3 regions of the Caulobacter sp. GW821-FHT12F03 genome follow, and region 2 is predicted to be linked to each of the others. Evidence: predicted binding sites of a transcription regulator. Region 2 holds the regulator's gene; each other region holds the start of a gene.
The links. Region 2 encodes LexA, which represses DNA repair genes until DNA is damaged. Its sites were predicted from a motif close to ATGTTCNCNANNTGTTCT; they were not measured.
Positions count from the first base shown of each region.

Region 1: the regulator LexA is predicted to act here: its motif matches at 2,152-2,169, upstream of recA (recombinase RecA).
Region 3: the regulator LexA is predicted to act here: its motif matches at 1,599-1,616, upstream of AC1RN0_RS07495 (YifB family Mg chelatase-like AAA ATPase).

Region 1 covers NZ_JBXAQC010000009.1:67,017-71,489, reverse strand. Annotated here, with positions in the region: gene AC1RN0_RS17610 (EAL domain-containing protein) at 1-375, opposite strand, end outside; gene AC1RN0_RS17605 (RBBP9/YdeN family alpha/beta hydrolase) at 615-1,208, shown strand; gene tauD (taurine dioxygenase) at 1,229-2,104, shown strand; gene recA (recombinase RecA) at 2,241-3,308, shown strand; gene alaS (alanine--tRNA ligase) at 3,631-4,473, shown strand, end outside.
Region 2 covers NZ_JBXAQC010000003.1:166,064-170,536, forward strand. Annotated here, with positions in the region: gene gltX (glutamate--tRNA ligase) at 1-312, opposite strand, end outside; gene AC1RN0_RS09400 (ComEC/Rec2 family competence protein) at 332-2,479, shown strand; gene lexA (transcriptional repressor LexA) at 2,748-3,449, opposite strand; gene AC1RN0_RS09410 (hypothetical protein) at 3,618-3,869, shown strand; gene trpC (indole-3-glycerol phosphate synthase TrpC) at 3,891-4,473, opposite strand, start outside.
Region 3 covers NZ_JBXAQC010000002.1:418,283-422,755, forward strand. Annotated here, with positions in the region: gene AC1RN0_RS07490 (helix-turn-helix domain-containing protein) at 1-45, shown strand, start outside; gene AC1RN0_RS07495 (YifB family Mg chelatase-like AAA ATPase) at 1-1,535, opposite strand, end outside; gene gshB (glutathione synthase) at 1,659-2,609, opposite strand; gene AC1RN0_RS07505 (SirB1 family protein) at 2,687-3,502, opposite strand; gene AC1RN0_RS07510 (YraN family protein) at 3,517-3,891, opposite strand; gene rsmI (16S rRNA (cytidine(1402)-2'-O)-methyltransferase) at 3,888-4,473, opposite strand, start outside.

The sequences.
Region 1 (4,473 bases), on a different contig from region 2:
GAGCAGCCCGTCGGACGCGCCGGCGGCCTGCGGCGCGGGGGCGGAGAGCACGGCGCAGGAGATCCGGCCGTCATTGTCGGGCAGGCGGCGGGCGGTGACGGCGACGGCGCGTCCGGGCTGGCCGGCCACGCGCACCACCAGCGGCGGACGCCGCGCGCCGTCCTCGAGGCCGCCGAACAGGGCGTCCAGCATCGGCCGGTCGGCCTCGACGATCAGTTCGCGCCAGACCTTGCCGACGAGGGACTTCTCATCGGCGCCGAGCGTCGCCTGGGCCGCGCCCAGCGCCAGCAGGATGACGCCGCCCGGTTCGATCTCGAGCAACATGTCGGCGTTGGCGAAGGCGAGGCCGAGCAGGCGGCGGGCGGCGATGGACAAGGCGGTCTTCCCCTGAGGATCGCGTCCATCATGCGCGGACGGCCTTAAGCGCCGGTTTCCGGTTCCTCGCGGGCCCCGGAAAAACCGCCCCGAAATGGGCAGCGCGGCCCGGCCGACATCGCATCCGCCCGCCGCTTCCAGAAAATTTGCAATCCCCACAAGAATTGTAGGCTTTAAATCCGGAAGGCGGCGGCGCACCCTGACCGCCCCTCCGTCACCCCGCCGAACGCGCCGCCGCCATGTCCTCCGACCGCGATCACAGCCTGTCCCGCCCCGTGCTGATCGTGCCGGGCCTGTTCAACTCACCGGTCGGCCACTGGCAGTCGCACTGGCAGGCCCGCCTGCCGACGGCCGAGCGGGTCGAGCAGTCCGACTGGACGCGGCCCCGTCTCGGCGACTGGACCGCGGCCCTGGCCGAGGCGGTGCGGGCGCGGCCCGGCGCCTTGCTGGTGGCCCACAGCCTGGGCTGCGCGCTGGTCGCTCATCTCTGCGCGGTCAATGGTGGACGCGGCATCGGCGGCGCCCTGCTGGTCGCGCCGGCCGACCTCAATCCCGGCGGCCCGGCCGGGCGACTGCTCGAGGGCTTCTCGCCCATGCCGCGCCGGCTCCTGCCGTTCCCGACCACGGTGGTGGCCAGCCGCACCGACCCCTATGTCGCCTTCGACAGGGCGCAGGCTTTCGCGGCCGACTGGGGCGCGGATCTCGTCGACGCGGGCGACGCCGGCCACATCAACATCATGTCCGGGCATGGGCCGTGGCTCGACGGACTGGCACACCTGTACGACCTCGACCGGCGCGTGGCGACCCGCCCGCCCGCCCTGTCCCGCGCCTGATCCCGCAAGAGAGACCCGCCATGCCCCGCGCCACGTTCACCCCGCTGACCCCGACCATCGGCGCCCTGGTCGAAGGCGTCGACCTGTCGCGGCCGCTCGATCCGGAACAGCTGGCCGACATCGAGGCGGCCCTGCTGCGTCACCAGGTGATCTTCTTCGAAAACCAGCGCCTTACTCCGGTGCAGCACCGCGACTTCGCCGCCCGGTTCGGGGCCCTGCACACCCACCCGCTCTATCCGGGCGTGGCCGAGGCGCCGGAGCTGTTCACGCTCGACAACCACCGGGACAATCCGACCGACAACGACAGCTGGCATACCGACGTCACCTTCATCCAGACGCCGCCGAAGGCCGCCGTCCTGCACGCCCATCTGCTGCCGCCGTATGGCGGGGACACGATCTGGTCGAACATGCGCGCGGCGTTCGAGGCCCTGTCCCCGTCGCTGCGGGACTTTCTCACCGGTCTGGACGCGGTCCACGACTTCGCCCGCGGCTTCCCGGCCGACGGCGTGGTCGCCCGGGCGGCCGGGGCGGAGAAGCACGCCCGGGCCGTGGCGGCCAATCCGCCCGTGATTCATCCCGTCGTGCGGACCCATCCGGAGACGGGCGCGGACGGCCTTTTCGTCAATGTCACCTTCACCGACCGCATCGTGGGCCTCAACCGGAAGGAGAGCGACGCGATCCTCGGCCTGCTCTTCGAGCACATCCAGAAGCCGGAATTCCTCGTCCGCTGGCGCTGGAGCGAGAACGCCGTCGCCTTCTGGGACAACCGCGTGACGCAGCATTACGCGGTCAACGACTACCTTCCCGCCCGGCGGGTCATGGTGCGGGCGACGATCCTCGGCGACCGGCCCTGGCACGCCTCCCGTCGCCCGCCCGAAACGCTCGCCGCCGAATAGGGCCGCCCGCGCTCACATCCGCGTTACAATCTGGACGGGTGCGAAGGAGAACATATTGCCAACCGGAACAAAGCGTGATCAAAGTTCGTCCGTGGGCCGCGCGGCCCGACAGAATCGTGGAATAAGGACGGCTCCCATGAACCAGGCGGCTTTGAGACTCGTGACACGCGACGAAGGTGACAAGCAGCGCGCGCTCGAAGCGGCGCTGACGCAGATCGATCGGGCTTTCGGCAAGGGCTCCGTTATGCGGCTCGGCTCCAAGAGCAAGATCGAGGTCGAGGCGGTGCCCACGGGCTCGCTCGGCCTGGACATCGCGCTGGGCATCGGCGGCCTGCCCAAGGGGCGGGTGGTCGAGATCTACGGTCCGGAAAGCTCGGGCAAGACGACCCTGGCCCTGCATGTGGTGGCCGAGGTCCAGAAGGCCGGCGGCACGGCGGCCTTCGTCGACGCCGAGCACGCGCTGGATCCGCAGTACGCCCGCAAGCTGGGCGTCAATCTGGACGACCTGCTGGTGTCCCAGCCGGACACCGGCGAGCAGGCGCTGGAGATCACCGACACCCTCGTGCGCTCGAACGCCGTCGACGTGATCGTCATCGACTCCGTGGCGGCCCTGACGCCGCGCGCGGAAATCGAAGGCGAGATGGGCGACAGCCTGCCGGGCCTGCAGGCCCGCCTGATGAGCCAGGCGCTGCGCAAGCTGACCGCCTCGATCTCCAAGGCCGGCACCCTGGTCATCTTCATCAACCAGATCCGCATGAAGATCGGCGTGATGTACGGCAGCCCGGAGACGACGACGGGCGGCAACGCGCTGAAGTTCTACGCCTCGGTGCGCCTCGACATCCGCCGCACCGGCTCGGTCAAGATCCGCGACGAGATCGTCGGCAACAACGTCCGGGTCAAGGTGGTCAAGAACAAGGTCGCCCCGCCGTTCCGCGAGGTCGAGTTCGACATCATGTACGGCGAGGGCATCTCCAAGCTGGGCGAGATCATCGACCTGGGCGTCAAGGCCGGCGTCATCGACAAGTCGGGCTCCTGGTTCTCCTTCGGCGACCAGCGCATCGGCCAGGGCCGCGACAACGTTCGCGAGTTCCTCAAGAAGAACGCCGACATCGCCGGCCAGATCGAGGCGGCCGTGCGCGGCAAGTCCGAGATCATCGAGGAAGAGCTGCTGGTCGGTCCCAGCGAAGGGGACGACGTCGACTAGGCTTCGGCGACCGCTTTCACGGCGCGCCTCTCCGCGCCGGGCGTTTGCCCACCCGCCGCCCGCGTGGCCCCGCGGGGCTCACCGTGAATGAAGGACGTCCGGCGCCACCGCCGGGCGTCCTTTTTCGTTGAGGCGCGCCCGTCTGCCGCGGGATGGCGTCGTCGGCTCCACCGGGGCTGGCCGCAACCTGCCCAACTGACCGCAAAACCCGCCTCGCGCGCCCTTTTCCTTTGTCGCGCGAGCGGCCCTTGGCTAAGGAGCCGGTTCCATTCCACACCGGCGAGGGGGCGGCGCCCCGACCCGACAGCGACCTGGCCGTACGATGAAGAGTCTCAACGACATCCGCAGCAGCTTCCTGGGCTATTTCGGGAGCCACGGACACGCCGTCACGCCCTCGGCCCCGCTGGTGCCGCAGAACGATCCTACCCTGCTGTTCGTCAACGCCGGCATGGTGCCGTTCAAGAACGTCTTCACCGGCGCCGAGACCCCGCCCGCGCCGCGCGCCGCCTCGTCGCAGAAGTGCGTCCGGGCCGGCGGCAAGCACAACGACCTCGACAACGTCGGCTACACCGCGCGCCACCACACCTTCTTCGAGATGCTCGGCAACTTCTCGTTCGGCGACTACTTCAAGGAAGAGGCGATCACCCACGCCTGGACCCTGCTGACCCGCGACTTCGCCCTGCCGAAGGACAAGCTGCTGGTCACGGTCTACCACACCGACGACGAGGCGGCGGCGCTGTGGGGCAAGATCGCCGGCCTGTCCGACGACCGGATCATCCGCATCCCGACCAGCGACAATTTCTGGTCGATGGGCGACACCGGACCCTGCGGCCCGTGCTCGGAAATCTTCTACGACCACGGCGACCAGGTCTGGGGCGGCCCGCCGGGCAGCGCCGAGGAGGACGGCGACCGGTTCATCGAGATCTGGAACCTGGTGTTCATGCAGTTCGAGCAGCACGCCGACGGCTCGCGCACCAGCCTGCCCAAGCCCTCGATCGACACCGGCATGGGCCTGGAGCGCATCGCCGCGGTGATGCAGGGCGTGCACAACAACTACGACGTCGACCTGTTCCGCACCCTGATCGCCGCCTCGGAAGAGGCCACCGGCGTCAAGGCCGTGGGCGACCAGGCCCCGTCGCACCGGGTCATCGCCGACCACCTGCGC
Region 2 (4,473 bases):
GAGCCAGCAGCGATACGCCTTGCCGGCCTCCAGCAGTTCCATGACCACGGCGCGGTGACGATCAGCGCGCGACGCCTGGAACACCGGCTCGCCGTCGAACGGCAGGCCCAGCCACTTCAGGCCGTCGAAGATCACCTGCACGGCGGCCTCGGTCGAACGCTCGCGATCGGTGTCTTCCACGCGCAAAAGGAAGCGCCCGCCCGTGTGTTTCGCGTATAGGTAGTTGAACAGCGCGGTGCGCGCGGTCCCGATGTGCATCGAGCCGGTCGGCGAGGGGGCGATACGGGTGACGACGGGCTTGGAGTCGGACATCTCGGTGGGGTCTGCTGGATTGGGGCGGCCTCTTAACACGGTCGCTCGCGCCGCACATAGCCTCGCGGCGCTACGGGCCGAATTCGCCGCGCAGGCCAGTCGCTGGACGCTGTGGACGCCGGTGGCGTTCGGTCTCGGCGCGGCCGGTTACCTGACCCTGCGGGTCGAGCCGCCGTTGTGGCTGGCGCTGGCCCTGGCCGCGCTGGCGATCGGCGGACGGGTGCTCGCCGCCCGGCGCTGGGGCGCGGGCGCGCCGGTGATCGCCGCCACGCTGCTGGCCTTCGCCGCGGCGGGGTTCCTGGCGGGAAAGGGGCGCGCCGATCGCGTCGCTGCGCCGATCGCGCCGGCGGTCCAGACCGCGCGGGTCATCGAGGGCTGGGTGGTCGATGTGCCGAGCCCCGGCGCCGGCGGCATGCGGCTGCTGCTGGCGCCGGTGAGGGTCTCGGGCGTGGCGCCGGCGGAGACGCCGGTGCGGGTGCGGGTCACACTGCGCGACGGCATCGCGCCCGCGCCGCCGGGATCGGCCGTGCGGGTGCTGGCCATGCTCGGCCCGCCGCCGGCGCCGGCCAGCCCGGGGGCCTATGACTTCGCCCGTGACGCCTGGTTCGATCGCGTGGGCGGGGTCGGTTTCAGTCTCGGCGCGCCGTCTGAGGCGACGCTGCCGCGCGCGCCCCTGCGGCTGCGGCTGGCGATGGCCGTCAATGCCGCCCGCTGGCGGCTGGCGCAGCGCATCGTCGCCCGCATGGGCCCGACCAGCGGCGGCATCGGCGCGGCCATGGTCACCGGCCATGAGGCCTGGGTGCCGGCGCAGCAGACGGCCGACATGCGCGCCTCGGGGCTGGCGCACATTCTCTCCATCTCCGGCCTGCACATGGCCATCGTCGGCGGCTTCGTGTTCGCGGCGGTGCGGCTCGGCATCGCCCTCGTGCCCTGGCTGGCGCTGCGCCTGCCGGGCAAGAAGATCGCCGCCCTGGCCGGACTGCTGGCCGTGGGCACCTATCTGGTGATGTCCGGCGCGCCGCCGCCGGCCGAGCGCGCGGCGATCACCGCCGCCGTGGCCTTCGCCGCCGTCCTCGTCGACCGGCAGGCGATCAGCCTGCGCGCGCTGGCCGTGGCGGCGCTGATCATTCTCGCCCTGCAGCCCGAGGCCGCGGCCGCGCCGGGCTTCCAGATGTCGTTCGCCGCCACAACGGCGCTGGTCGCCCTGGCCGAGGCCTGGCCGCGCACCGTGCGCGAGATCTCTGCTCCTTGGTGGATTCGCGCGCCGCAGGCGGCGGCGCTGTGGCTGACGGCGGCCGTCGCGGCCAGCTTCGTCGCCGGCCTGGCGACCGGACCGTTCGCCATGCACCACTTCAACCGCATGGCCAGCTACGGCCTGATCGCCAACCTGCTGGTCTCGCCGCTGTCGAGCTTCGTCATCATGCCGTTCCTGGCGCTCGGCGCGGCGCTGGAGCCGCTGGGGCTGGGCGGGCCGTTCCTGTGGGTCGCCGGGCAGGGCATCGACGCCATGACCGCCGTGGCGCACCAGACCGCCGCCCAGCCCGGCGCCCAGGTGACCATCGCCAGCGGCCCGGCGGCGGCCCTGCCGACAGCTTTCCTCGGCATCATGCTGCTGTGCCTGTGGAAGGGTCGCCTGCGCTGGCTTGGCGCGCCGATGGCGATGGCGGTGCTGGTCTGGCCGAGGCCCGCGCCGCCCGACGTGTGGATCGCCTCGGACGGCGCGGCCGCGGCCGTGCGTGTGGAGCGTCAGGCCGTCCTGTTGCGCCCCGACGCCCGCCGCTTCGCCGCCGATCTGTGGAGCCGGCGACGCGGACTCACGATCGCCGAGGACCCGGAGGCCGCGCGGGACGCCCTGTTCGCCTGCGACCGCTTCGCCTGCCTGCCGGGCAAAGGGCCGGACGTGGCGCTGTGGGCGCGAAAGAAACCGCCGAAGCCGGCTGAATTCGATGAGCTTTGCGCGCCGGGACGGCTGGTCGTGCTGCGCTCGACGGGGCCCTGGCGCGGCTGCGAGGGGGCGTTCCTGCTGACGGCCGACGACTTCGCGGCCGGCGGCGCGGCGGAGCTGTGGCGGACGCGGGACGGGTGGCGGGTGCGCTGGGCGAACGACGTGCGCGGGCGGCGGCCGTGGACAGACAGGTCAGACGACGCGCGGCGGACTCCGCCCTGATGTCTTGACGGCCAGTGTTGCTCCGGCGGACGACCTGCTCAAGGACCGCTTCGCGGCCGCGCAGCGGCGAGCCCGGAGGGCTCGTCCTTGACCAGGACGACCGACCGGAGCTTCAATTCCATCAAGGCCTTAAGGGCGTATCATCATTCCGGATCAGGGCTGATGGCTTCCGGCCTGCGTTCCGCCTAGGCGCCGTACCCCAGCGCCACCCCTCAGTCACGCTCCGCGTGACAGCTCCCCACGACGTGGGGAGCAATATCGGCGGCCGTCAGTGATACTTCCTGATCAGCCCGACCAGCTTGCCCTGGACCTCGACCTGGTCGGGGCCATAGACCCGCGTCTGGTACTTGGGGTTGGCCGCTTCCAGCGCGATCGAGGCGCCCTTGCGGCGCAGGCGCTTGAGGGTGGCTTCCTCGCCCTGGACCAGGGCCACGACGATCTCGCCGCTGTGGGCGGTGTCAGTCTTGCGGATCAGCACGAAGTCGCCGTCGAGGATGCCGGCCTCGATCATCGAGTCGCCCTGGACCTCGAGCACATAGTGTTCGCCGGCGCCGAGCATGCTCTCGGACACCAGCATCTTGTCGCGTTCGACCTGCAGCGCCTCGATCGGCGAGCCGGCGGCGATGCGGCCGAGCAGCGGAATTTCGCGCACATCATTGGCGATGGCCGACGGCGGCGGGGTCGTGAGCTTGTCGCCCGGGACCACCTGCGGCTTGAACGCCTGCCGGCCGCCGGATGGCGCCGAGGTCGTCGCCTGCTGCGGCAGCTTGGTCACTTCCAGCGCCCGGGCCCGGTGCGGCAGGCGGCGCAGGAAGCCGCGTTCCTCCAGCGCCGTGATCAGCCGGTGGATGCCGGACTTGGAGGCAAGATCGAGCGCCTCCTTCATTTCGTCGAACGACGGGGAGACGCCGGTCTCCTTGATCCGCTCGTGGATGAACATGAGCAGTTCGTGCTGCTTGCGGGTGAGCATGACCGGCCTCGCTGGCGAATCTGTCGCGGAACAAACCGCTAACAACCTTGGATGTTCTCTAGGTGTTCTTGGTTTCTGTCAAGTTAACGGCCGGAATGTCGAAAAAAGTCCAAGGAACACGGGCGCTTGCGGATCGTTCTCGAAGGGAACCCCAGCCCCTGAGAGACCATGTCGTTCACCGAACTCCACAGCCCGATTCCCATGACCGTCGAGGGCAAGGGCCCCGGCCAGGCCATCGCCGTCATCGACTACGGCCCCGAACACCATCTGATCTGGGTCGTGGCGCTGGATGACAGCGGCGAGATCTGGAGCGCGCCCAATCCCAAGGTGCGGATGCAGTCCAACTGGACCATGGGCCGGAAGGTCCGCCCGCCCGGCGAGGTGGAATCCCTGCGGCCGGCGGCGGTGAGGGCCGGGTAGGGCGGAAGGTCGGCTGGTGGCCTAACCCAGCAGCGCCCGCGTGGCCGATTCCACGTCGGCCTGACGCATCAGGCTCTCGCCGACCAGCATCGCCCTGGCGCCGCAGGCTTCCAGCCGGGCCGCGTCGGCGGCGGTGAACAGGCCGCTTTCGGTGACCAGCAGGGCCTCCTTCGGCGCCCGCCTGGCGAGGCGCTCGGTGATGGCCAGATCGACGGTGAAGGTGCGCAGGTCGCGGTTGTTCACGCCCACCAGCGTCGCGCCCAGGGCGCCGGCGCGGTTCATCTCGGCATCGTCATGCACCTCGACCAAGGCGTCCATGCCGAAGCGGGCGGCTTCTGACATGAGGTCGGCGGCCAAGTCGTCGTCAATCATCGCCAGGATGACCAGGATGGCGTCGGCGCCGAGTGCCCGGCTTTCGGCCACCTGCCAGGGGTCGACGAGGAAGTCCTTGCGGATGCAGGGCAGGGCGACCGCCGCCCGGGCGGCGACCAGATAGCTGTCGGCGCCCTGGAAGCTCGGGCCGTCGGTCAGCACCGACAGGCAGGCCGCACCGCCGGCCTCGTAGGCGCGGGCGAGGGCCGGCGGGTCGAAATCGGCGCGGATC
Region 3 (4,473 bases), on a different contig from region 2:
CAGCCGCCGGCGGGGGCGTCCGCGCCCGCCCCGACGCGGCGGTAGATCAGCGCCTCGGCGACATGGATGCGGCCGACGCTGTCGGCACCTTCGAGATCGGCGATGGTGCGGGCGAGGCGGATGGCGCGGGTCCAGCCGCGGGCGGTCAGGTGGCCGGCGTCGGCGGCTTTTGCCATCAGCGCCCGGGCGGGATCGTTGAGCGCCGCCGCGCGGGTCAGGAAGTCGCCGTCGGCCCGGGCGTTGAGGGTCGGCGCGTCGGGGCTGTCGGCCTCGGCGCGGGCGGTCTGGATCGCCCGGGCCCGGGCGACGCGGGCGGCGACCTCGGCGGAGCCCTCGGCCGGCGGCGGCAGAGCCAGGTCGGCGGCGGCCACGGGCGGCACGTCCACCTGCAGGTCGATGCGATCGATCAGCGGGCCGGAGACGCGGCCCTGGTAGTCGCGCTGGCAGCGCGGGGCCTTGCCGCACCAGCCCTTGCCCGGACCGCCGTGACCGCAGCGGCAGGGGTTCTGGGCCGCGACCAGCTGGACCCTGGCCGGATAGCGGATGTGGGCGTTGGCCCGGGCGACCATCACCTCGCCGGTCTCCAGCGGCGCGCGCAGGGAATCGAGCGCCTGGGCGCTGAACTCCGGCAGTTCGTCGAGGAACAGCACGCCGTTGTGCGCCAGCGAGACCTCGCCCGGTTTGGCCTTCAGCCCGCCGCCGGTCAGGGCGGCCATGCTGGCCGAGTGGTGCGGGCTGCGGAACGGCCGGGTGCGGGTCAGGGCCCCGCGCGCGATCAGCCCGGCCACCGAATGGACCATCGAGGTCTCCAGCAGCTCGGCGGCCGACAGCGGCGGCAGGATGCCCGGCAGCCGCTGGGCCAGCATCGACTTGCCCGAGCCCGGCGGACCGCAGAACAGCAGGTTGTGACCGCCGGCCGCGGCGATCTCCAGCGCCCGCTTGGCCTGTTCCTGGCCGCGCACGTCGCGCAGGTCCGGGACCGGACCGCCGTCGATCATCGGCCCGGCCTTCGGTTCGGACAGCATCTGGGTTCCGCGGAAATGGTTGATCAGCCCGATCAGCGAGCGCGGCGCCAGCACCCGCGTGCCGCCGGCCCAGGCGGCTTCCGGGCCGCAGGCCTCGGGGCAGATCAGGCCCAGATCCATGGCCCCGGCGGCCACCGCGGCGGGCAGGGTCCCGGCGACCGTCGAGATGGAGCCGTCGAGCGACAGTTCGCCCACCGCGCACCAGCCGTTCAGGGCGTCGGTCGGGATCACCCCCATGGCCGCCATCACCGCCAGGGCGATCGGCAGGTCGTAGTGACTGCCTTCCTTGGGCAGGTCCGCCGGGGCGAGGTTTACTACGATGCGCTTGCCCGGCATCGCCAGGCCGAGGCCCGTGAAGGCGCCCCGCACCCGCTCCCGGCTCTCGGCCACGGCCTTGTCGCCCAGGCCCACCACGACCATGACCTGCTCACCGCCGGTGAGCTGGACCTCGACGTCCACGCGCCGGGCCTCGACGCCCTGGAACGCCACGGTGACGACGCGCGCGACCATGCCCCCTCGCTACAGCGACTGTGACTTATCCACAGACTCAACCATGGCGCGTGGTATGGATCAAGAACAAATATGGAACCAAGGCGGAAACTGAAACGATTCAGTCGCCTACCCGACATAACCTCAAGCGACGCTGCGGATCGCCTCGATGCGGTCGAACAGGGCGGCCGCTGCATCGGCGCCGCCGAAGCGCTTCAACTGTTGCGCGCCGGTGGGCGAGGTGACGTTGATCTCGGTCAGATAGTCGCCGATCACGTCGATGCCGACGAACAACAGGCCCCGGCGCTTCAGCTCCGGCGCGATGATGGCGCACAGCTCCAGGTCGCGCGCGGTCAGCTCGACCGCGGCCGCGCGGCCGCCGCGCGCGAGGTTCGAACGCACCTGGCCCTCGGCGGGAATGCGGTTGATCGCCCCCACGGGCTCGCCGTCGACCAGCAGGATGCGCTTGTCGCCCTTGCTGACGGCGGGGATGAACTTCTGGGCGATGACCTGGTCGCGGCCGATCAGGGCATGCAGCTCCAGCAGGGCGTCGAGGTTGGGGTCGTCGGCCTTCAGCCGCACCACGCCGGAGCCGCCGCCGCCGTGCAGGGGCTTGAGCACCATGTCGCCGTGCCGTTCGCGGAAATCGTAGATCGCCTCGACGTCGCTGGTGATCAGGGTCGGCGGCTGGACGCCCGGGAAGTCGGTGACGAACAGCTTCTCCGGCGCGTTGCGCACCTCGGTCGGATTGTTCACCACCAGGGTCCGCGGGTGGATCTTGTCGAGGAAGTGGGTGGCCGTGATGTAGGCCATGTCGAATGGCGGATCCTGGCGCATCAGCACCACGTCGACGTCGTCGATCATGTCGACCACCCGGGTCTCGCCGAAGCTGACATGGTCGCCCTTGACCGCCTGCACCGTCACCGGACGGCCGCGGGCCGTGACCCGGCCCTCTTCCAGCGACAGCTTGTCCGGCGTGTAGACGAACAGCGAATGCCCGCGGCTCTGGGCCTCCAGCATCATCATGAAGGTGGAGTCGGTCTCGATGTTGATCCGTTCGATCGGATCCATCTGTACGGCGACCTTCAGTGACATGGGGGCTCCTGGGCCAGGCGATGACGGCGAACGCTACATAGCGATGGTGCGGGCCGGGCGGGAGGGGGCAGGCGCCGCTAGTTGAGCTGCAGCCGGACCCGTTCGCGCGCCGCCCGCGCCGCCAGGGCCGCGCCGCCGTCGAGCACCTGGGCCTGGGTCAGGGCCTGCAGGGCCCCGGCCAGGGCGCCCTGGCCCTCGCGGGCGGCGGCCACATCGAGCCACGGGCGGTGGTCGGTCGGGTCGAGCAGCGCCCGCCGCAGGGCCGAGCGTTCGGCGCGGGGCCAGTCGTGGGCCGCCTGGGCGCGGGCGAAGATGTTGTTTTGCAGCCGGATCAGCACCGCGCGGTCGCTCATCGGGGCCATCAGCAGCTCGAGCCGCCCGGCGACGTCCGGCGTCAGCCCGGCGCGGAAGGCGCGCCGCGACAGCTCCGAGGGCAGCACCACCCGGCCCTCGCTGAACGGGTCCAGCGCCAGCGGGCCCTCGCGCGTCTCGATGCGCAGCAGGAAGTGGCCGGGAAAATCGACTCCGCGCACATCCAGATCGCAGCGCCGCGCCGCGTGCAGGTAGAAGACCCCCAGCGACACCGGGATGCCCAGCCGCCGCTCGGCCACGGCGATGATGTCGGCGTTGTCGGGATGATCGTAGGTCATCAGGTCGCCCTGCAGCCGCAGGTCGCCGGCCATCGACTCGGCGATGGCTTCTTCCGGGGATTCGGCCTGCAGCCGCCCGGCGAGACAATCGGCGCCCTCGTTGGCCACGGCCCTGGCCGCGTCGGCGTCGCGCTCGGGATCGTCGTGCACGGCGCAGGCGATCGCGGCCTCCAGCAGGGGAAACCCGTCGTCGCCCAGCCTGCCGGCCTCGGTCAGGAACGCTTCCGCCTCTTCGCGTGTCATACAGCCCTAACGCGTCAACCGCCCTTCCAGGCGTCAGGAATATGGCGCGGCAGTCTGCCGGGGGCGAGGGCGATCAGGTCGAGGCGGATCGTCGCGCCTTTCAGGGCCGGCCTGCCGGCCGCGATCGCCGCCGCCGCGCGGCGCAGGCGCTGGCGCTGGTCGGGCCTCACCGCTTCCAGCGCGGTCTCCAGCGTGGTGCGGCGCTTGACTTCCACCACGGCCAGCACGCCGCCCTTCAGGGCCAGCAGGTCGATCTCGCCCTGTGGCGACGCCAGCCGGAAGCCGAGCACGCGGTAGCCCCTGAGCATCAGCAGCAGCGCCGCCAGCACCTCGCCGCGCCGGCCGCTGCGGCGGGCGAGGCCCCCGCGCCGGCTGCGGACGCTGGTCACCGCCCGTCCTTGAGGGCCATGGCGCGCTTGTAGAGATCGCGACGGTTCAGCCCGAGCGCCCGGGCCACCTCGGACGCCGCCTCGCCGGGCGGCAGGCGGGTCAGGGCGTCGGCCAGGGCCGCGTCGGCGTCCTCCGCGCTCGAGGCCTGTTCGACGCCGGGGCCGACGAGGATGACGATCTCGCCCCTGGGGGCATCGAGCCTGGGATCGGCGGCCAGTTCGGACAGCGTGCCGCGCACGGTCGTCTCGAACAGCTTGGTCAGTTCACGGGCCACGGCCGCCTCGCGGTCGCCGAACACCGCCGCCATGTCTGCCAGGCTGGCGCGCAGGCGCGGGCCGCTTTCGTAGAAGATCAGGGTGGCGTGGACGTTGGCGACCTCGGCGAGGAAGGTCCGCCGCGCCGCGCTCTTGGGCGGCGGGAAGCCGGCGAACAGGAACCGGTCGGTCGGCAGGCCCGCCAGCGTCAGCGCCGCCAGCGCCGCCGACGGCCCGGGAATCGGAAACACCCGGTGGCCGGCGGCGATGACCTCCTTCACCAGCCGGAAGCCGGGATCGGAGACCAGCGGGGTTCCGGCGTCCGAC